Regions from separate parts of the Geobacillus sp. FSL W8-0026 genome, predicted to be linked through region 2. Evidence: a T-box and tRNA genes for the amino acid it is inferred to sense, from the RefSeq annotation. Region 2 holds a T-box; the other holds one or more tRNA genes.

Region 1 (10,962 bases), 420 kb from region 2:
GGACGGGAATGTGCGGAAGCGGATGGGACGGCACCGTGGCGTCAATGAGGACCACGCGCGACGGCGGGTCTTGTTCGGCCAAACGCAGCAGCATTTCCCGCGTCCGTTCGTTCCAGCCGACTATAATGATATGCCCGTGTTCTTTGTACGCTAGCTGTCCGTTCGTGTGTGCCGTTTCCCGCGTGGCGGCGGCAGCCGACACCGAGGCGAAATAGGCGCCGATAATGCCGGTACCGACAGCAATCAGCACGATGGCCGCCAGTTTCCCAGCAACGGTTTCCGGAACGATATCGCCATAGCCGATCGTCGCTGCTGTCACGATCGCCCACCATACACCGTCAAACATCGTGCGGAACGTTTGCGGTTCGATGAGAGGCATGAACGCTCCAAACACGATGATCGTGGCGCTGGCCGTGACTAGCAACCGAAGGGCGGTTGACATTCGCCAATAGGAAACAAGCCAACTCCTTACCTTCATGTTCATCCCTCACTTCAGTGATTTCTTCTTTAGTGTGGACGGTTTTGGCATAACCATTCCTGTTTCTTCCCATACTAGGAAATGAACGATCCATGGAAAGGGGACCATCGGTTATGGACATGAACCGTGTGAAACAAATCGTTTCATCACCGGCGGATATTCCCGTTTACTACAACGGGGTGTCGGTCTGGATTGACGGGTATAACGAGGAAACGCAGATGGTGACCGTTCATTTGCGAGACGGTCGCCTTCATGAACGCCGGGATGTGCCAGCGGCCGAGCTGGAAGAAAAGGAAACAGCAGTCGACTGAGCAAATGGACGGCAAGCGTCATCGCGGCGGCTTTCTTTTCGGGGCGCCGCCGCGATGACTTCGTTTTCCTTCTCATCGAAACAACGCGGAGCGTAACAGCGGTTTTCCGTCTCGAATCCGCCCTCGCATGACAAGAGGGTGGATTTTTGTGTTTTCTGTGAAAATTGCTGCACTAGCGCGTAATTTTTATCCACGGGTCGAGGGCAGGCCACGCTGCCCATGGATCTTTCTGTGAAAATGCCGGCCTGACGCGGATTTTTATGCCTAGGTGGAGGGTAGATCGCTGTCCATGGAAACTTTCCGTGAAAATGCAGGACCGGCGCGAGGTTTTCATCCCCGGGTGGAGGGCGGATCGCTTGCCTATGGAACGTTTCCTTGATTCCCGGACGATTGAATCCTAACGGCAGCTTAAACCGTAATGGAAATCGGGCGTTGGTACATGACAAAAGGAGGAGGTGGTGTGATAAGCTGGAATGCAAAGAAGATCGTTTGTCAGCGAGTGGGAATGAAACGGTGCTTTTCCGTTTCCAAGGAAGGGGATTCGTATTTTGACAAATGACTAATTGGTCAATTAGTATATAATTTGTGACCATATAGTCAAGAGGTGTGAAGTGATGAGGATGGACGTAAGGAGGAGAAACGGGTGAGGAGCATCATTCAATTTTCGCTTAACAACAAGCTCGCTGTTTGGATTTTGACACTTATTGTCGCGGTAGCTGGGCTGTATTCAGGAGTAGGTATGAAGCTTGAGACGATCCCGAACATCAACGTGCCCTTCATTTCCGTCTCGACAGTGTATCCGGGAGCGACGCCAGAGGAAGTGGATAAGAAGGTGACGCAGCCGATTGAGCGGCAGGTGGAACATTTGGACGGCGTCACGGCGGTCCGCTCCTCTTCTTTTCAGAACGCGTCATTTGTGCAAATTGAATATGATTTTGACAAGGATATGGGAACGGCGCAAAATGAAGTGAAAGAGGCGCTCAGTCATTTACAGCTGCCTGACGGGGTGCAAGAGCCAGACGTGTCGCGGATCAGCTTTTCGGCGTTTCCTGTCATCTCATTGAGCATTACCGACCGCCACCGCTCGCTGGCCGAACTGACGAAGATCGTCGAGCGTGAGATCGTCCCTGAGTTAGAGGGCATCGACGGCGTTGATTCGGTGGAGGTCGCCGGACAACAAATGCAAGAAGTGAACATTCGTTTTGATGAACAGAAGTTAAAGCGGTATGGGCTGACTGAACAATCGGTCATCAATGTCATTCAAGCTTCGGCCGTTTCGCTTCCACTCGGCTTGTACACGTTTGGCGATACGGAAAAATCGGTCGTCATTGACGGTCGCATCGCAACGATCGACGACTTAAAAGCGCTCCGCATTCCGATCGTTTCAGGGGCTGGGGCGGCGCCGTCGCCGGTGGTTGGCGCCGAAGTCGAGGGTCGCGGGCAAGGAAGCGCGGTCGACGGGCAAGCCGGGGGCCAAGGAGCTGCGGCTCCAGCGCCGGGTGCCGGTTCCGGTCCTCAAGGGCGGGATGCGCGAGGGGCGGAAAACAGCGCGGTTGGTCAAGCGGGGCGATCTGCAGCTGTTCCTTCCGTTCCGTTGAGCGAATTGGCTGAAGTGAAAGTTGTTGCCAAAGCCGAATCGATTTCGCGGACAAACGGCAAGCCATCGATCGGCGTGCAAGTGGTCAAGGCGCAAGACGCCAATACGGTGACGGTCGTCAACGCTGTCAAGGAAAAGAGCAAAGATCTTGAGAAACGCTTTGACGGCTTGCGCATCATCACGGTGTTTGACCAAGGCAAGCCGATTGAAGATTCGGTGAACACGATGGTGGACAAAGCGGTGTTTGGTGCGCTGTTTGCGGTCGTTGTCATCTTCCTGTTTTTGCGCAACATCCGCACGACATTGATTTCGGTCGTATCGATTCCGCTGTCGTTGCTGATGGCGATTTTGTTGCTGCGGGAGATGGATATTACTCTCAATCTGATGACGCTCGGCGCCATGACGGTGGCGATCGGCCGCGTGATTGACGATTCGATCGTCGTGGTGGAAAACATTTACCGACGCATGACGCTGCCCGGCGAATCGCTTAGCGGGAAAGAATTGATCGCTTCGGCCACGAAAGAAATGTTTATCCCGATCGCGTCATCGACGATTGTGACGGTTGCTGTCTTTTTGCCGCTCGGATTGGTCAAAGGAATGGTTGGTGAATTGTTTTTGCCGTTTGCCCTGACGATTGTGTTCGCCTTGCTTTCTTCGCTGCTTGTCGCCGTCACCGTTGTTCCGGCGCTCGCCCACTCGCTGTTTAGCAAGGGAGTTGCTGCGAAGGACGTTCGTGTGCGGGAGCGGAAACAGACGTTAGCGTTCTGGTACAAACGGGTGCTTCGCTGGTCGCTCGATCATAAGTTCATTGTCAGCGGCCCGGCGGTGTTGCTTTTGATTTCCAGTTTATTCCTTGTTCCGCGTGTCGGCGTCAGCTTCTTGCCGTCTGACGAGCAAAAGATGATTGTCGTCACGTACAGCCCCGCCCCAGGACAAACGGTCGATGAAGTGGAGCGCATCGCCAAAGAGGTAGAATCGTTTTTTGAACAGCGCCAAGGGGTCAAAAACATTCAGCTTTCTGTCGGCGGGGGCAATCCGATGAATCCGGGGCAAGATCACGCGGCGTTGTTTTACGTCGAGTATGACCCCGATGTGAAACGGTTTGCCGAAGAGAAAGAACAGGTGATGAAGGCGCTTGATGAGCGCAAAGACAAAGGAGAATGGCAAAGTCAAGACGCCTCGAGTTCAGGGACATCAAACGTTCTCGAGCTAAACGTGTATGGAAGCAGCATGGAAGAAATTGAACCGATCGTTCGCCAAGCGGCCGATCTGTTGCGCGGCCATGAGGAGCTGGTGAACGTGAAAACGAGCATGGCTGCCCGCTTTGAAGAGTATACGCTTGCCGCCAACCAGAACAAACTGAGCGAACTAGGGCTGACGGCGGCACAAGTGGCTGCCGCTTTGTCCGAAAAAGGTGGACGCCAAGCGATTGCGACGGTCAAGCAAGATGGTGAAGACCTCAGCGTCTACCTTGCCGATGAAAACAAGCGGTACGCGGATATTGCCGATTTGCTGGAGAACACGATCACGTCGCCGCTTGGTATCGAAGTGCCGATCAAAGATCTCGTGACGGTGAAAAAAGGGTATACGTACAGCGAAATTGAACGGGATGACGGCCGAGTGCACGCGAGCGTGTCGGCGGAAGTAAAAACGAAGGATGTTGCAGCGGTGTCAGCGGCCGTACAGAAAGAACTCAAGCGACTCGACTTGCCGTCGGGAGTCGATATTCAGATGGGAGGTGTGACTGAAGACATTCAAGAATCGTTTACCCAGCTTGGGTGGGCGATGCTCGCTGCTGTAGCGATCGTTTATTTTGTATTGGTTGTGACATTTGGCGGCGGATTGGCGCCGTTTGCGATTTTGTTCTCGCTGCCGTTTACTGTCATTGGGGCCTTGCTCGCCTTGTTCGTTTCCGGTGAGACGATCAGCGTATCGGCGATGATCGGCATGTTGATGTTAATTGGCATCGTGGTTACGAATGCTATCGTTTTGATTGACCGTGTCATTCGTAAAGAACGCGAAGGACTGTCGACGCGCGAGGCACTTTTGGAAGCGGCCGGTACGCGGGTGCGCCCGATTTTCATGACGGCGATTGCCACGATCGGCGCTTTGCTTCCGCTCGCAGTAGGAATGGAAGGTGGCGCATTGATTTCGAAAGGGCTCGGAGTGACCGTCATCGGCGGGTTGACGAGCTCAACGTTGCTGACGTTAATCATCGTCCCGATCGTTTATGAGACGTTGATGAAATGGCGGAAAAAAAGGGCGTAAGGAAGCGGGGAGTCGGCCGTCTGGGGACGGATGGCGCGGCAGGTGGAGGAAGTCTTTCGCCCATCGGCTGCCGCTTCGCTTCTTTGCTCTGACGTCATCGGCCCGAACGCCATGCCCATATAGCGGAAAAAGTTGTACACGCCGATCGCCGTCGAGCGGTTCGCTTGAAAGACGTTCGTCAACACAGTGGTTTGCACCGGAAGCGAAAGGCCCAAAAATAAGCCGAACATGGCGATGGCAACAACGAGCAGCTCAAGCGACTGCCAGGCGGTGAGCAGGAAGAAAAAAATGGACGCTGTCGTCAAATATGCCGTCGTCAAGATGATGCGCCGCTCCGGAAAGCGCCCTTGAAGCCGCCCGTCAAGAAAACTGCCGATTACAATCATCGACGACATGGCCAAATACACCGTTCCTTTTTTCTTGCGCCGATAATCCGTAACGGTCGGTCAAAATGCCGGGCAAAAACACAAGAAAGTTGTAAAGCGAATAATACTGCATAAATCCGAGCAGCACGGCGCGCCGCCCTTTTCGGTCGGTGAGCGGTCCGGAGACGATTTGCATCATCGCAAGGAAAAAGGTGAAAATCGAAATCGTCAAGTTGATCAAAAAAGAAGAAGTCGCGAACGCGGCCCTCACTTCTGGTAAAATAGGAGTGTAAATCGTTTGGGTGAACGGGCCGAGAAACGCGGCGAGCGACACAACATATACAACGAGCTGGCGTTTCATGGTTTTCTCCTTTCTTTCCCTGTGCATCGTTATGATTATACTCCCGCTGTTTCCGCTTTTGGAAACGAAATGCTTATGAAAAAAAGGTGGAGATGCAGGATGGAACGATGGTTGATTCGTGATGCAACGGCGGCGGATTTGCCGCACATTGTCCGCATTTATAACGAAACGATCCCGAGCCGGATGGTGACGGCCGATTTGGAGCCGGTGTCGGTGGAAAGCCGGAAAGCGTGGTTTGAAGCGCATGATCCTCATCATCGGCCGCTCTGGGTGGTGGAAGATGGCGGCGAGATTTGCGCCTGGCTCAGCTTCCAGTCGTTTTATGGCCGCCCGGCGTACCGCCATACGGCCGAAGTGAGCATTTATATTGCCGAATCACACCGCTGCCAAGGGTTGGGAACGAAGCTGCTCAAGCAAGCGGTCGACAAGGCGCCGGATTTGGAGATGAAGACGCTGCTCGGCTTTATTTTTGCCCATAATGAGCCAAGCTTGCGGTTGTTTGCCCGCTTCGGGTTTGAACGATGGGGCTATTTTCCGCGCGTTGCTGAGCTTGACGGCATCGAACGCGATTTGGTCATCGTCGGCAAGCGGCTTGTATAGAATCAATATAGACAGGGCAGTGATATACATGACGATGCAAAGAAAGAGGGAATGACATGAACGTGATGCCCATTCGACTGTTTACGATTCAAGACGGAGAAGGATTTGTCGCCGATGCGTTTCAATGCCCGGTGACCGGCAATTTGATTTACAAGTCATCCGGCACACCGTCGGTCATTGCCTACAGCGAACTGACCGATGAACAGATTGCGCGCTTGGAGCCATACGGCTTTCGTCGGCTCGAAGGGACACAAGGGCGGGCGGTGCATGAAGATGCTGCCGGCATTGAAGCGTTGCTTCCGAGGCAATGATTGACTTGGCTTTGTGGCGACGGGAGAAAAGGCATTTGGGTGAAAGGTGCGTTTTTGTAAAGCGGCGGAAGCTCATTGGGGGATGAATATCATCGCCCTCCAGCGCCGGGTTTTCACCAACATCAGGGAGATTCGTTTTCCAGCCAAAAAGGCCGACCCAAAAGGTTGCCTGCCTTCAAGATCGGCACAACCGATCGTGCGGCAGAAGCAGTCAGCACGTCAAAGAGGGGATCCCGATCCTTTTGGGACACCCTCTCTTTGTCATCTCCTCAGCTGGCGGACGAGCCAATACACCGCTACGGCTGCTGCCGCGCCAAGCAATGGATAAAGAAGCGGAAGGCCGGATCGCTCGAAAGCGGCCGTTTCTAGTTCGCGGCTAGGCGCACGATCAATTGGCTCCGTCTCGCTTTCGGTTTGCGGAGCTGTGTTCGTCGCCCCTTCCTGTTTTGTTTTCGAACGAGCCTGTTCATGTTTCGCGACAGACCGTTCACCGTACATGCCGATGCCGTTCCGTTTGGCTTCTTCAAGCGCCTTGCGGACGCGCGATTCATATTTGTAGCGGCCATAGTCGTAAAAATCTTCAACGAGTCCGGCCTTGGCGAGGTCTTCTTGCAGCAGGCGGCCGTTGACCCATACCCAGGCGAGCAGACGATGATATCGGTCAAACAGCGTATTTCCGTCCGTTTCAAGCACCACCTTCCCTTTTTGCAGGCGGGAACACGTAAACCGGCTCGCCTCTTTGCCATACGGCTCGATTTCAATCGTGCTTTCCGGTGTGTCGATGAACAAAAAGCGTGTCGTGTATACGCGGCCATTGACACGAAACTTGGCGGTGTCCCCGTCGATGCATTGAGTTAATGTTGCTGCGTATGTGCGGCCGAGCCGCAGCGAAACAGCGTTATCCTTCCCGCCGAGCGCGTGTCCGTCTAAGTCGATGCGTTCCGGGGTGAGCTTCCGTTTGCATCGCTCGTTGCTGTTATAGGTTTGAATGAGCTTGACCAACTCCGCTTTTGTTTTCGCCTGTTTGGCTAATGCCGTTGGTTCATGCAGCACATATGTGCAATCGCTGTTGCGGAAATGCCCACCTAGTTCGTCCAATGAGCCCGGATGGGCAGACACGGAGTCGGGCCATACTATCATCAGGCAAAGCAACAGAATGGCGATTTGCTTCAACGCTCTCCCTCCGTTTCGGCAACATTCCAGCTCGGTCGCCATGAAAGCGCATGACGATCTTGCGCTTTGAACGTAGTCTCCAGCCGTTTCTGTGATGTTCAGCGTGAAATCTACCTTGCCAAACAAGGGTTTTCTCTGAATGGAGCTGTGACCTTCGCGACGGTTCAGCGTGCGCGGTGGAAGGCAAAATCGTCAAATACGGAAAAGCTCCATAGGCAGCGCGATCTGCCCTCCACCTGAGGATGAAAATCGGCGTCCGTTCGGCATTTTTGTAGAAGAGGCTGGTGATGTCATCGTGGATATGCCTTTACAATGAGAAAAATCTTGTTGTATCGGTCCTTCTTTCCGCACATTCTCCCATTGATGAAGGCGCTCAGCCGTTTTTCACCAGCCTTAGAAAGCTCCATGGACAACATTTTGCCCTCCACCCGGGGGTAAAAATGACCGCTTGCCGACGGGGGTTCACGAAAAAACCCATTGTTACAAGGATTTTACCATATTGCTTTCCGATAAAATAGGACGATATAGGGCAATTGTTGATGGAGTTCGTCGACCATTCGTCAACAACCGCCTCAAAACGGAAAAACCCTTGCTACGCAAGGGTTTTTTCGATGGAGCATACCGGGCTCGAACCGGTGACCTTCGCGCTGCCAGCACGACGCTCTCCCAACTGAGCTAATGCCCCAAACGAACATGGATGAATTGTCCATGCTCTATTATATCCAGATGACGGGTGGTTTGCAATCTTTTTTTATCAACCGCTTTCGATATCGACGTGGACAATGTCTTCGATGGAGCGAATGGCGTAATACAGTTCGGCAGTTGACCGCTTTTGATCGATGACAGCACGCAGCTTCAACAAATGTTCATTCTCCTCGACGTCTTTGATGCGTATCGTTTTAATATTGATTTCTTGTCGCTTTAAATGCTCGATCACTTTGGCAATGTTTTTTTCATCGGCAACGGTGATTTGCAGCATTACTTCTTTTTCACGCAGCTGCTTCGGTCCGAAAAAGTTGATTAAAAATGGAATCAGTTCAACGCTAACAATGAGCAGAGCGACACCAAAGGCCGATTCCCAATAGAAACCGGCGCCGACTGCCACGCCAATTCCTGCCGCCCCCCAGATAATGGCGGCTGTTGTCAGTCCAGTAATGCTGTCGTTGCCACGGCGTAAAATAACGCCCGCTCCTAAAAAACCGACGCCTGATACGATTTGTGCGGCCAAGCGAAGCGGATCCATTGTGATATGGTCTTTAAGCGGGAAGACATACGCCGATTCGATCGAAACGATCGTCAATAGGCAGCTTGAAATCGAAATGACCAAACACGTTTTCAAGCCGACTGGTTTTCGCTTCAACTCCCGTTCCAGTCCGATGATCATGCCAAGAATGGCCGAAATCCCTAATTTAAGGAATGGATCAAACATCATTCGTTCTCCCCCCGTTCGTGATATAATGTAGGAAAATGGTTGGCAAGGAGATGGAATCGTGAAACCGCCAAGCCATACCCAAGCCTATGCTGCCTTGTTGGTTGGAGCGCTCGCCGTCTCAACGTCCGCTGTGTTTGTCAAGTGGTCGCAGGCGCCGTCCGCGGTCATCGCCTTTTATCGGCTGTTTTTCGCTGTCATCATCATGACACCGTTCTTTTTTCGCCGCATCACCGAACTCAAGCACATCTCCCGGCGTGATGGGCTGTTTTCGGTTTGTTCGGGCGTGCTGTTGGCATTTCATTTTATTCTTTGGTTTGAATCGCTTGACTATACATCTGTTGCCAGCTCAGTCGTGCTCGTGACGTTGCAGCCGCTGTTTGCCTTCGCCGGAGGTGCGCTCTTTTTTCGCGAACGGCTGACCAGCGGCGCGGTCGGGAGCGCTGTTTTGGCCATTGTCGGAAGCCTTCTCATCAGCTGGGGCGATTTTCGCATCAGCGGTGCGGCGCTTTATGGAGATGTGTTGGCGCTGTCGGCCTGCGCAATGGTGACGGCTTATTGGCTGTTTGGTCAAGAGCTGCGCCAACGGCTGTCGTTGATGACATATACTTATCTTGTCTACGGCATCAGTGCTGCCACATTGTATGCGTATGCCGTCCTATCCGGTTTTTCCTTAACGGCATACCCACCGAGAGATTGGTTTTGTTTCCTCGGTTTGGCCATTATCCCGACATTGTTTGGCCATTCGGTGATGAACTGGGCGGTCAAGTGGGTGAGCGCTTCAACGGTATCAATGGCCATCTTGTTTGAGCCTGTCGGAGCTTCCGTTTTGGCTTACTGGCTGTTTGGTGAATCCATCCGTCCTTTGCAGTGGATCGGCGGTATTTTTATTTTAACAGGAATCGGGCTGTATTTGTGGGAGAAAAACGAAAAAGGGACGCTAACGGCGCAAGAAGGCGGCCGACCCTAGCGTCCCAGCGATAAACGACGAGCGGAGCGGAAAGCGGAATCCGTCCAGCGGTCGGGAAAACTGGGATAAATAAGCGAAGTTGACCTGCGTAATTTCAGAAAGAAGATAAGCCGATTTGGTTGCCCCTCGTTTTCGTTTTCGATTTAGAGCGGCAATGATACCGTCTTCTGTTTGAATGCCGATGCCGTGTCCGTAAAACAAACCGTCTCCTAAGTAAATCGTGTTCTCTCCCTGCCATTGCGGTGTCGCTGGATCGAATTCTGGATTTTTGAAGTAAAGGCAGTCTCCGGGAAGAAAATGTTTGCTCTTTTTCGTTTGAATACCAAGGTCTCGATCCGTATGCCAATCATACAGAAGCAAGCGGTCAAACAGGCGATCAAACGCGGATGTGTCAATGGTGTCGAGCACCGCTTTGTAAAAGACGATCACGATGGCTGTCGCGCATTCAAAAGCGTACAGTTCGCTGTTGATGAAAATGTCGCCAATCGCTTTTGAAGGAGGAACGCCCGGCCGCAGCTGAAACCCACCCCGCTCATCTCGTTCCCAAAATTGGCTGTTGCAGCGGGAAAAGCGGAAGATCGCAAACCGCGCTCGGCTTTTTGCTAAATCCACGGCTGCTTGAACAATGCGGGCGCGCAATGCAATTTCAAAGCGAAGCTGCTGTTCATTCGGGTACGTATAGAGGACGGGGGAAGAAACAAGCGCATCAGCGATTCGCTGTTCAGCGGGCGGAAGGGACAAGGAATCGGTAACACCGATGCTAGCCGGTGACGACAAAATGCGGATCATAAGGAAAAGACCTCCTTTGGTAATATGGTGGTACCTCAACCCTATCGGAAAAATATATGCATAGGACACTGTGATCATGACGCGATATGTCAGTGTATTGAAACAAGAAAGGCGTTTATGTCAAAATTTGAACTTTGGGGAGTGTCAATTCACGGCGGTAAACAGATCATTCTTTAAACAAGAATGAGCAACTATGTTTTTGCATGGGGAACTTGGCGGAGAAAAAAGTATTTCAAAAAAGAAAAAAAGGTATTGCATTTTGTGGGTGAAGATGATATATTAAATAGCGTCGCTGATCAACTGTGTAATT
Region 2 (10,962 bases):
CCCGCCCGCATCCCCTACACTAAACGGTAGGAGGTGTGGTGATGGGGGAGCAACAATGGCAGTCGTTCTTCCGCATCGGCAAATGGCTGTTGGTGACGGCGATCGTCTATTTAATCGTCCGGATGAAAAGCGTTTGGTGGCCGGTGATCGATTTTGTCGCCACGGTGTTGACGCCGTTTTTGCTGGCGGCGTTTATCACGTATTTGCTGCACCCGCTCGTTGAATATCTTCATGGCAAAGGGGTGCCGCGGGCGCTTGCCATTTTGCTCATTTATTTGCTGTTTTTTGGCTCGGTCGGCTACGGCTTGTACCGCGGCATTCCGGTTTTGATCGCCCAGCTGCGCGCGTTGGACGAACAGCTGCCCTCGCTGATGAATACATATCGCCAATGGGTGCGCCACATTCACGATGAAACATCGACATGGCCGATGGAAGTGCATACGCGGGTGGAAACGATGCTCGCTGAGCTGGAGCGGGCGGCCGCCTCGGCGGTCGAGATGGCGATTCGCGCCATGAAATCGCTGATCAGCTCGGCGGCGACGTTCGTGCTGATCCCGTTTATTGTGTTTTACATGCTCAAGGACGTTGAGGTGCTGAAAAAAGCCGTTTGGTATTTGACGCCAAAGCGGTGGCGCGAACCGGGGCTGGCGTTTTTACAAGACGTTGACGAGTCGCTCGGCGGTTACATCCGCGGCCAGCTCTTTGTCTGCGCGGCGATCGGTTCGGCCGCGGCGCTCGGATTGTGGCTTGCCGGCATGGACTATCCGCTTTTGCTTGGGCTCATCATCGGGATGACGAATATCATCCCGTATTTCGGGCCGCTGATCGGCGCCATTCCGGCCGCCATTTTAGCGGCGACCGTATCGCTCAAAATGGTCTTGGTGGTGCTGGTCATCATTTTCGCTTTGCAGTTTTTAGAAGGCAACGTGTTGTCGCCGCTGATCGTCGGCAAAAGCGTGCACATGCATCCGCTTGTCATTATGCTCGCGCTGTTTGCCGGCGGTGAGCTCGCCGGCGTGCTCGGCCTCATCCTCGCCGTTCCGACGGCGGCGGTGCTGAAAGTGGCCATCGTCCACTGGAAGGAGCGCTATGCCTTGCATTGACAAACGAGCGGTGCTTGTCTATAATTTTTCAATGTAAAAGCGAATACATAACGCGATGACGGATCGAGTATGTTGCAGTCCATCTTAACGCGCGGGCTCGCGCACAGAGAGGAATTTCCGCGGCTGAAAGAAATTCCAGATGAAGGGCAACAGAAGGCTAATCCGGAGCGCAGGCAAAACCTGACGCAAGGCTGCGTTACGGCCAAAGAGGTGATGGGCGTTTTTCGCCCATAAACAGGGTGGTACCGCGAGCACAACTCTCGTCCCTGCAGGGGATGGGAGTTTTTTTATATAAAAAGGCGAAAGGGGAGGATCATCATGAAAAAGCTGACATCTGCCGAAGTGCGGCGCATGTTTTTGCAGTTTTTCCAAGAAAAAGGCCACGCGGTTGAACCGAGCGCCTCGCTTATTCCGGTCGACGACCCATCGCTGTTATGGATCAACAGCGGCGTCGCGACGCTGAAAAAATACTTTGACGGCCGCATCATCCCGGACAACCCGCGCATTTGCAATGCGCAAAAATCGATCCGCACCAACGACATCGAAAACGTCGGGAAAACGGCGCGCCACCATACGTTTTTTGAAATGCTCGGCAACTTTTCGATCGGTGATTACTTCAAGCGGGAAGCGATCCACTGGGCGTGGGAGTTTTTAACGAGCGAAAAGTGGATTGGCTTTGATCCGGAACGGCTGTCCGTCACCGTCCATCCGGAGGACGAGGAAGCGTACAACATTTGGCATAACGAAATCGGACTGCCGGAAGAACGGATCATCCGTCTCGAAGGAAACTTCTGGGACATCGGCGAAGGCCCGAGCGGTCCGAACACGGAAATTTTTTACGACCGCGGCGAGGCGTTCGGCAACGATCCGAACGATCCGGAGCTGTACCCGGGCGGGGAAAACGACCGCTATTTGGAAGTATGGAACTTAGTGTTTTCCCAGTTCAACCATAACCCGGACGGCACGTACACGCCGCTGCCGAAGAAAAACATCGATACCGGCATGGGGTTGGAGCGGATGTGCTCGATTTTGCAGGACGTGCCGACGAACTTTGAAACCGACTTGTTCTTGCCGATCATCCGCGCTACCGAACGAATCGCCGGCGAGCGGTATGGCGACGATCCGGACAAAGACGTCGCCTTTAAGGTGATCGCCGACCATATTCGCGCCGTGACGTTTGCGATTGGCGACGGGGCGCTGCCGTCGAACGAAGGGCGCGGCTATGTATTGCGCCGCTTGCTCCGCCGCGCGGTGCGCTACGCGAAACAAATCGGCATTGACCGCCCGTTTATGTACGAGCTCGTGCCGGTTGTCGGCGAAATTATGCACGACTACTATCCGGAAGTGAAAGAAAAAGCCGATTTTATCGCTCGCGTCATCCGCACGGAAGAAGAGCGGTTCCACGAAACGCTTCATGAGGGGCTCGCCATCTTGGCGGAAGTGATCGAAAAGGCGAAAGCGCAAGGAAGCACCGTCCTTCCGGGGGAAGAGGCGTTTCGCTTGTATGATACGTACGGCTTCCCGCTCGAGCTGACGGAAGAGTACGCCGCCGAGGCAGGCATGACGGTCGATCACGCCGGTTTTGAGCGCGAGATGGAGCGCCAGCGCGAACGGGCCCGCGCCGCTCGCCAAGACGTCGATTCGATGCAAGTGCAAGGCGGCGTGCTCGGCGATTTGAAAGACGAAAGCCGGTTTGTCGGCTACGATGAGCTTGTTGCCTCGTCGACGGTCCTCGCCATCGTTAAAGACGGACGGCTTGTCGAGAAAGTGAAAGCCGGTGAAGAGGCGCAGATCATCGTCGATGTGACGCCGTTTTACGCCGAAAGCGGCGGTCAAGTCGCCGACCAAGGCGTATTTGAAAGCGAGACCGGGAGAGCGGTCGTCAAAGATGTGCAAAAAGCGCCGAACGGCCAGCACCTTCACTCGATTGTCGTCGAGCGCGGCGCGGTAAAAAAAGGAGCCCGCTATACGGCGCGCGTTGATGAGGCGAAGCGGGCGCGCATCGTGAAAAACCATACGGCGACCCATTTGCTCCATCAGGCGCTCAAAGACGTGCTCGGCCGCCATGTCAACCAAGCGGGGTCGCTCGTCGCTCCGGATCGGCTGCGCTTTGACTTCACCCATTTTGGCCAAGTGAAGCCGGACGAGCTCGAGCGCATCGAGGCGATCGTCAATGAACAAATTTGGAAGAGTACCCCAGTTGACATTTTCTATAAACCGCTTGAGGAAGCGAAAGCGATGGGCGCGATGGCGCTGTTTGGCGAAAAATACGGCGACATTGTCCGCGTCGTCAAGGTCGGCGACTACAGCCTCGAGCTGTGCGGCGGCTGCCATGTGCCGAATACAGCGGCCATCGGGCTGTTTAAAATCGTCTCTGAATCCGGCATCGGCGCCGGCACGCGCCGGATTGAAGCGGTGACCGGAGAGGCGGCGTACCGTTTGATGAACGAACAGCTCGCCATTTTGCAAGAGGCGGCGCAAAAATTGAAAACAAGCCCGAAAGAATTGAATGCCCGTCTTGACGGACTGTTTGCCGAACTGAAAGAGCTCGAGCGCGAAAACGAATCGCTTGCCGCTCGCCTTGCCCGTATGGAAGCGGAGCACCTCGCCCGCCAAGTCAAAGACGTCGGCGGCGTGCCGGTGCTGGCGGCGAAAGTGCAGGCGAACGACATGAACCAATTGCGGGCGATGGCCGACGATTTGAAGCAAAAACTCGGCACGGCAATCATCGTGTTGGCGGCGGTGCAAGGCGGCAAAGTCCAATTGATCGCTGCGGTGACCGATGACTTAGTGAAAAAAGGATATCACGCCGGCAAGCTCGTCAAAGAAGTGGCTTCCCGCTGCGGCGGCGGGGGTGGCGGACGCCCGGATATGGCGCAGGCCGGAGGAAAGGACGCGGACAAAGTCGGGGCAGCGCTTGATTACGTCGAAACGTGGGTCAAATCCATTTCCTAAATGGCGCGGATCGTGTACAATGGATGTAAGATGGAGGAATGGCCCGAATCAAGAGCGAGGTGGAGACGGTGAGCTCGTTTGATCAAACGATGCAGTTTCATTTTCCGGAAGAGCCGGCTGAAACGAACGTTCGCGAAGTGCTGCTGACGGTGTATGAGGCTTTGCAAGAAAAAGGCTACAACCCGATCAACCAAATTGTCGGCTACTTGTTGTCCGGCGATCCGGCTTACATCCCGCGCCATAACGACGCGCGCGCCCTCATCCGCAAAATCGAGCGCGACGAATTAATCGAGGAATTGGTGAAATTCTATTTACAGGGGCAACGAAAGGACTGACCGATGCGAACGTTAGGATTGGATCTCGGCACGAAAACGCTCGGCGTGGCGATCAGCGACGAGCTTGGCTGGACGGCTCAAGCCTTGGAGACGATCGCCATCGACGAAGAGCGCGGCGACTACGGCTTAAAGCGGCTGCGCGCCATCATCGCCGAATATGGCGTCGATGCGATCGTTGTCGGCTGGCCGAAAAACATGAACGGCACGCTCGGACCGCGCGCCGAAGCGAGCGAGCGGTTCGCCGCCAAGCTGCGCGAGGAGTTTTCTTTGCCGGTCGTGCTTTGGGACGAACGGCTGTCGACGATGGCCGCCGAACGGATGCTGATCGCTGCCGATGTGAGCCGGAAAAAACGGCGGAAAGTGATCGACAAAATGGCGGCGGCTGTCATTTTGCAATCGTACTTGGATAGGAAACGATGAAGGGGAGGCCAATCACAATGGAACATGGAGACCGCCATATTACCGTTGTCGACGAACAAGGCAACGAACAGCTCTGTGAAATTTTGTTTACGTTTGAATCCGACGATTTCGGGAAATCGTACGTGTTTTACTATCCGGTCAGCAAGGAAGCGGAAGATGAAAACGGCGAAACGGAAGTGCACGTGTCGGCGTTTATCCCTGCTGACGAAAATCAAGAAGGGGAACTGCTTCCGATTGAAACGGAAGAAGAGTGGGATATGATCGAAGAAGTGTGGAACACGTTTTGTGCTGAACAAGAAGATGAAGAGGAATGATCCGAAGCGGCTGCCTAAAGGCGGCCGCTTTTTTGTCGGAAAAAAGGGCGAGAGATGCAAAAACTTGTAGTATAATATGACCGATGGACGGGAAAGGAGGTGCGCTATGGGGGAAAAGCATTGGACAGGGAACGAGGGGCGGCGTGGGCGAAAACGGATGTTGATCGCAGGCAGCGTTTTGCTGGCGCTGGTTGTGTTGATCAGTGCCGGCAGCTTTCTATATATTCGCTTGGCGCTCAAACCGGTCGATCCTCATGATCACACTCCGGTTCATGTCTCGATTCCTGTCGGTTCATCGGCGACAGAAATCGCAGAGCGGCTCGAACAAAAACGGCTCATTCGAAGCGCTAGCGTGTTTCGGCTTTATGTCCGTTGGAAACGCGAGTCCGGGTTTCAAGCCGGAGAGTACGAACTGACGCGGGCCATGCCGATGACGCGCATCATAGCGCTGCTGCAAACGGGGAAATCGTTGAAAGTCGGCTTGAAATTGACGATCCCCGAAGGGTCGCAGCTTGTACAGATTGCCGATCTCATCGCCGCGCGAACGGGATACAAAAAAGAAGACGTCATGAAGCAGCTGAACGACCGCGCGTACATCGAGCAGTTAATGAAAAAGTATCCGCGTGTCATAACGAAAGACGTATTCCATCCGAACGTTCGTTATCCGCTGGAAGGTTATTTATTTCCAGCCACCTATGTATTCGCTGACAAAAAACCGCCGCTTTCTGAGATCATTGAAACGATGGTCGCCAAAACGGCAGCGGTGCTTGCTTCGTACGAAGAGGAAAGAGGGGAACGGAAGCTGTCGCCGCACCAGCTGCTGACGCTTTCCTCTCTGATCGAAGAGGAGGCGACAGAAAAAGCCGACCGCAAAAAAATCGCCAGCGTCTTTTACAATCGGCTGCGCCTAGGCATGCCGCTGCAAACCGATCCGACGGTTTTATACGCGCTTGGCAAACATAAAGCGCGCGTGTTTTACAACGATTTAAAAGTTGATTCGCCATACAATACGTACCTTCATAAAGGGCTGCCGCCAGGGCCGATCGCCAACGCGGGCGCAATGTCGATTGAAGCGGCGCTTGAGCCGGCGCAAACCGATTATTTGTATTTTTTAGCCACCCCCACAGGCGATGTCATTTTCACGAAAACGCTGGCCGAGCACAACCGGGAAAAGGCGAAGCATATTGGGAAACGATAGCGCAAAACGGAAGTTGCTGGCGGGTTAGGCGAAACGGTTTCGCTTTTCCGCCGAGTTATGGTAAGATAAAGAAAGTTGAACAGGGAGCGATAAGGGTCCGGTAGCGGCTCTTATTTGGAACGGATGGGCGCAGCACCTCGGGCCGCCGCTTGGCCCGGGGCGGGCGCTTTTCCGCTTGTTGATGGCAAGGAGCACAAGCCCGGCGATCGCTGCTTTATTTTCGCGACGGGGCGGGCGCTTTTCCGCTTGTTGATGGCAAGGAGGGTTCCGTTTGCTGACTGATGAGGTCGTTTCGTACTTGCAGCGGCTGCGGCCGGCGTTGGATGCGGATGTGGAACAGATCGAGCGCGAAGCCCGCGAACAGCGGGTGCCGATCATGGATTCGGTGAGCATCGAAACGATGTTGTTCGTGCTCAAGCTCGCGAAGCCGCGCCGCATTTTAGAAATCGGCACGGCGATCGGCTATTCGGCGATCCGGATGGCAAAAGTGCTGCCGGAGGCGCACATTGTAACGATAGAAAAAGACCGGGAGCGGTATGAGCGCGCCCGTTTTTATATGGAAAAGACCGATTGCGCCCAGCGAATTGAAGCGGTGTGGGGCGACGCCTTGGCGGTGACGGAGAAGGTGGCGTCGGCCGCGCCGTTTGACGCGTTGGTGATCGATGCCGCCAAAGGGCAATATGAGCGCTTCTTTACGCTCTATGAGCCGTTTCTCGCTGAAGGCGGCCTCGTCATTACCGACAACGTGCTGTTTAAAGGGCTTGTCGCCGCTGAAACGCCCGGGGGCAATAAGCGGCTTTGGAATCTCGCCCAAAAAATTCGCCGCTATAATGAGTGGTTGATGGCCCGGGGCGATTATGACACCGTCATCATTCCGGTCGGCGATGGGCTCGCGATATCGAAAAAAATGAGGTGAACGAGAAAATGAAAAAACCGGAATTGCTCGTCACGCCGACGAGCGTTTCCCATATTGATGAACTGGCGGAAGCCGGGGCGGACGCCATCATCATCGGTGAGCAGCGCTATGGCTTGCGGCTCGCCGGCGAGTTTTCCCGTTCGGATGTGGCCGCGGCTGTTGAAACGGCCCACCGGCGCGGCATGAACGTGTATGTGGCGATGAACGCCCTTTTTCATAACGACAAAGTGGACGAGCTTGCCGACTACGTGGCGTTTTTAGCTGAAGTCGGCGCCGATGCCATCGTCTTCGGCGATCCCGCGGTGCTTTTGACCGTCCGAGAAACGGCGCCTCACATGAAGCTTCACTGGAGTACGGAGACGACAGCGACGAACTGGTATGCGTGCAACTACTGGGGGCGAAAAGGGGCGAAACGCGCCGTCTTGGCGCGCGAGCTGAACATGGACGCCATTTTGGAAATCAAAGCCCATGCTGAAGTGGAAATTGAAGTGCAAGTGCACGGCATGACGTGCATGTACCAGTCGAAGCGTTCGCTGATTGGCAACTATTTTGCCTATCAAGGAAAAGTGATGGAAATCGAACGGAAAAAGTACGAAAAAGGGATGTTCCTGTACGACAAAGAGCGCGACTATAAATACCCGATTTTTGAAGACGAAAACGGCACGCACATTATGAGCCCGAACGATCTTTGCATCATTGACGAACTGGGCGATATGGTGGAAGCCGGCATCGACAGCTTCAAAATCGACGGCGTTCTGCACACCGCGGACTACATTACGGAAGTGACGAAGCTGTACCGCCGCGCCATCGACTTATGTACGGAAGACCGCGAGCGCTACGAGCGGGAAAAAGAGGAGCTGCTGGCGGCCGTTGAAGCGCTTCAGCCGCCGCACCGCCGCATCGACACCGGATTTTTCTTCAAGGAAACCATTTATTGAGAAAAGGAGGGACACGTCATGCTTGTAAAAAATGACCGCATCTCCGAGATCGTTGACGGCAAGCGCGTCATCGTGAAAAAGCCGGAGCTGCTGGCGCCGGCCGGCAACTTGGAAAAGCTGAAAATCGCCGTCCACTACGGGGCGGACGCCGTCTTTATCGGCGGTCAAGAGTACAGCTTGCGCGCCAACGCCGACAACTTTACGATCGAGGAGATTCGCGAAGGGGTGGAATTTGCCAACCGGTACGGGGCGAAGGTGTACGTCACCGCCAACATTTACGCCCATAATGAAAACATTCCCGGCCTTGACGACTATTTGCGGGCGTTAGAGGAGGCCGGCGTTTCCGGCATCATCGTCGCCGATCCGCTCATTATCGAAACGGCGCGCCGGGTGGCGCCGAGGCTTGAAGTGCATGTAAGCACCCAGCAGTCGCTCACCAACTGGAAAGCGGTCCAATTTTGGAAAGAGGAAGGGCTCGAGCGGGTCGTGCTCGCTCGCGAAGTGAGCGCCGAAGAAATTCGCCAAATCAAAGAGAACGTCGATATTGAAATTGAGGCGTTCATCCATGGAGCGATGTGTTCCGCCTATTCCGGCCGCTGCGTGTTGAGCAACCATATGACGGCGCGCGACTCCAACCGCGGCGGGTGCTGCCAGTCGTGCCGCTGGGATTACGATTTATACCAGCTGTCTGACGGCCGGGAAATCCCGCTGTTTTCCGAAGGCGACGCCCCGTTCGCCATGAGCGCGAAAGATTTGAACTTGATCCGCGCCATTCCGGCGATGATTGAACTTGGCGTCGACAGCTTGAAAATTGAAGGGCGGATGAAGTCGATCCATTACGTGGCGACAGTCGTCAGCGTCTATCGGAAAGTGATCGACGCGTACTGCGCCGATCCCGACCATTTCACGATTCGCGACGAGTGGGTGCGCGAGCTCGACAAATGCGCCAACCGCGAGACGGCGCCGTCGTTTTTTGCCGGCTTTCCCGACCATACGAACCATATGTATGGCACCCACAGCCGAAAACCGACGCACGAGTTCGCCGGCTTAGTGCTTGATTACGACCCGGAGACGGGCATCGCCACCATCCAGCAGCGCAACCATTTCCGGCCCGGCGACGAGGTCGAATTTTTCGGCCCGGAAATCGACAACTTTACCCAAGTGATTGAAACGATTTGGGATGAAGAGGGCAACGAACTCGATGCGGCGCGCCATCCGCTGCAAATCGTCAAGATGAAAGTGAAACGGCCACTCTTCCCGTACAACATGATGAGAAAGGAGAATTAAGATGGGGAAGAAGCCCGTTGTCATCGGCGTCGCCGGCGGTTCCGGCTCCGGGAAGACGAGCGTCGCCAGGGCGATTTATGATCATTTCGGCGACCGTTCGATCCTTGTCTTGGAGCAAGATTTTTATTACAAAGACCAAAGCCATCTCCCATTTGAAGAGCGGCTGAAGACGAACTACGACCATCCGCTGGCGTTTGACAACGACTTGTTGATTGAACATATTCATAAGCTGCTTTGCTACGAGCCGATCGACAAGCCGGTGTATGACTATACGCTTCACACCCGCTCCCGTGAGGTCATCCGCGTGGAGCCGAAAGAGGTCATCATCGTCGAAGGCATTCTTGTGCTAGAAGATGAGCGGCTTCGCGACTTAATGGATATTAAAGTGTACGTCGACACCGATCCGGACATCCGCATCATCCGCCGCCTCCTTCGCGATGTGAAAGAGCGCGGCCGCACGTTTGACTCGGTGATCGAACAATATTTGTCCGTCGTGCGGCCGATGCACAACCAGTTTGTCGAACCGACGAAGCGTTATGCCGATGTCATCATTCCGGAAGGCGGGCACAACACCGTCGCCATCGATTTAATGGTCGCAAAAATTCGCACGGTTCTTGAACAAAAAGCGTTTTTATAATAACATAACAGAGACAAAACAATATAGTATATAACAAGTAAGCGTACGAACAGCGATTTTTCTGTTCGTACGCTTTACATAATGCACAATATATAGAGGAGTGAGATGAATGGCGAACGAAAAGCAGTACCCGATGACGAAAGAGGGAAAAGAGAAACTGGAACAAGAGCTGGAGTATTTAAAAACGGTCAAGCGCAAAGAAGTGGTCGAACGCATTAAGATTGCGCGTGGGTTCGGGGATCTGTCGGAAAATTCAGAGTACGACGCAGCGAAAGACGAGCAGGCGTTTGTTGAGTCGCGCATTCAAATGCTTGAAAACATGATTCGCAACGCCGTCATTATCGAAGAAGATACGGAAAACCCGGATGTGGTCTCGCTTGGCAAATCAGTGACGTTTATCGAACTTCCGGACGGAGAAGAGGAGACGTACACGATCGTTGGTAGCGCGGAAGCGGATCCGTTCGAAGGGAAAATTTCCAACGACTCGCCGATCGCGAAGTCGCTTCTTGGTCGCCGCGTCGGCGATGAAGTGACGGTACAGACGCCGGGCGGGGAAATGATGGTGAAAATCGTCGCCGTCAACTAAGCGCGCTATGTTCGACCCGCAAAGCGGCCGCAGCGCGGAAAAATCGCCGTCCTAGGCACGTTTCAAATGAAAACACCTCGTCGAAACTGTTGATGAGGTGTTTTCTTTATGTGGAAGAAAAGGGCTATTGTCATGCTTGTCTTGATCGAAGCGGCGCTGTTTTTCATCGTGGGGCGGCTCGCGCAAATTCAGTTGATTGACACCGAATCGTTCGCGAATCATAATTTAATCGCCGAAAGCGTCGCCCAGCGCACACAGGAATTGGTCATCGAT

Evidence for each region. A T-box is a leader RNA that pairs with one kind of tRNA and senses whether it is charged. The one in region 2 lies ahead of alaS (alanine--tRNA ligase), so its partner is inferred to be a tRNA-Ala.
Region 1: it has a tRNA-Ala gene. The T-box ahead of alaS (alanine--tRNA ligase) is inferred to sense a tRNA for this amino acid. The anticodon was not compared.

What each region holds. Positions count from the first base shown of each region.
Region 1 is NZ_CP150194.1:673,400-684,361, forward strand. Features, by position in the region: gene NST29_RS03435 (potassium channel family protein) at 1-478, opposite strand, end outside; gene NST29_RS03440 (H-type small acid-soluble spore protein) at 592-789, shown strand; gene NST29_RS03445 (efflux RND transporter permease subunit) at 1,433-4,654, shown strand; gene NST29_RS03450 (MFS transporter) at 4,615-5,049, opposite strand; gene NST29_RS03455 (MFS transporter) at 5,015-5,380, opposite strand; gene NST29_RS03460 (GNAT family N-acetyltransferase) at 5,480-5,980, shown strand; gene NST29_RS03465 (hypothetical protein) at 6,037-6,291, shown strand; gene NST29_RS03470 (thermonuclease family protein) at 6,553-7,464, opposite strand; tRNA gene NST29_RS03475 (tRNA-Ala) at 8,077-8,149, opposite strand; gene NST29_RS03480 (MgtC/SapB family protein) at 8,219-8,896, opposite strand; gene NST29_RS03485 (DMT family transporter) at 8,955-9,863, shown strand; gene NST29_RS03490 (protein-glutamine gamma-glutamyltransferase) at 9,834-10,652, opposite strand.
Region 2 is NZ_CP150194.1:1,093,286-1,104,247, forward strand. Features, by position in the region: gene NST29_RS05500 (AI-2E family transporter) at 42-1,103, shown strand; T-box leader at 1,150-1,374, shown strand; gene alaS (alanine--tRNA ligase) at 1,422-4,058, shown strand; gene NST29_RS05510 (IreB family regulatory phosphoprotein) at 4,127-4,393, shown strand; gene ruvX (Holliday junction resolvase RuvX) at 4,397-4,813, shown strand; gene NST29_RS05520 (DUF1292 domain-containing protein) at 4,831-5,127, shown strand; gene mltG (endolytic transglycosylase MltG) at 5,234-6,325, shown strand; gene NST29_RS05530 (O-methyltransferase) at 6,597-7,241, shown strand; gene NST29_RS05535 (peptidase U32 family protein) at 7,250-8,179, shown strand; gene NST29_RS05540 (U32 family peptidase) at 8,198-9,466, shown strand; gene udk (uridine kinase) at 9,468-10,103, shown strand; gene greA (transcription elongation factor GreA) at 10,213-10,689, shown strand; gene NST29_RS05555 (penicillin-binding protein 2) at 10,798-10,962, shown strand, end outside.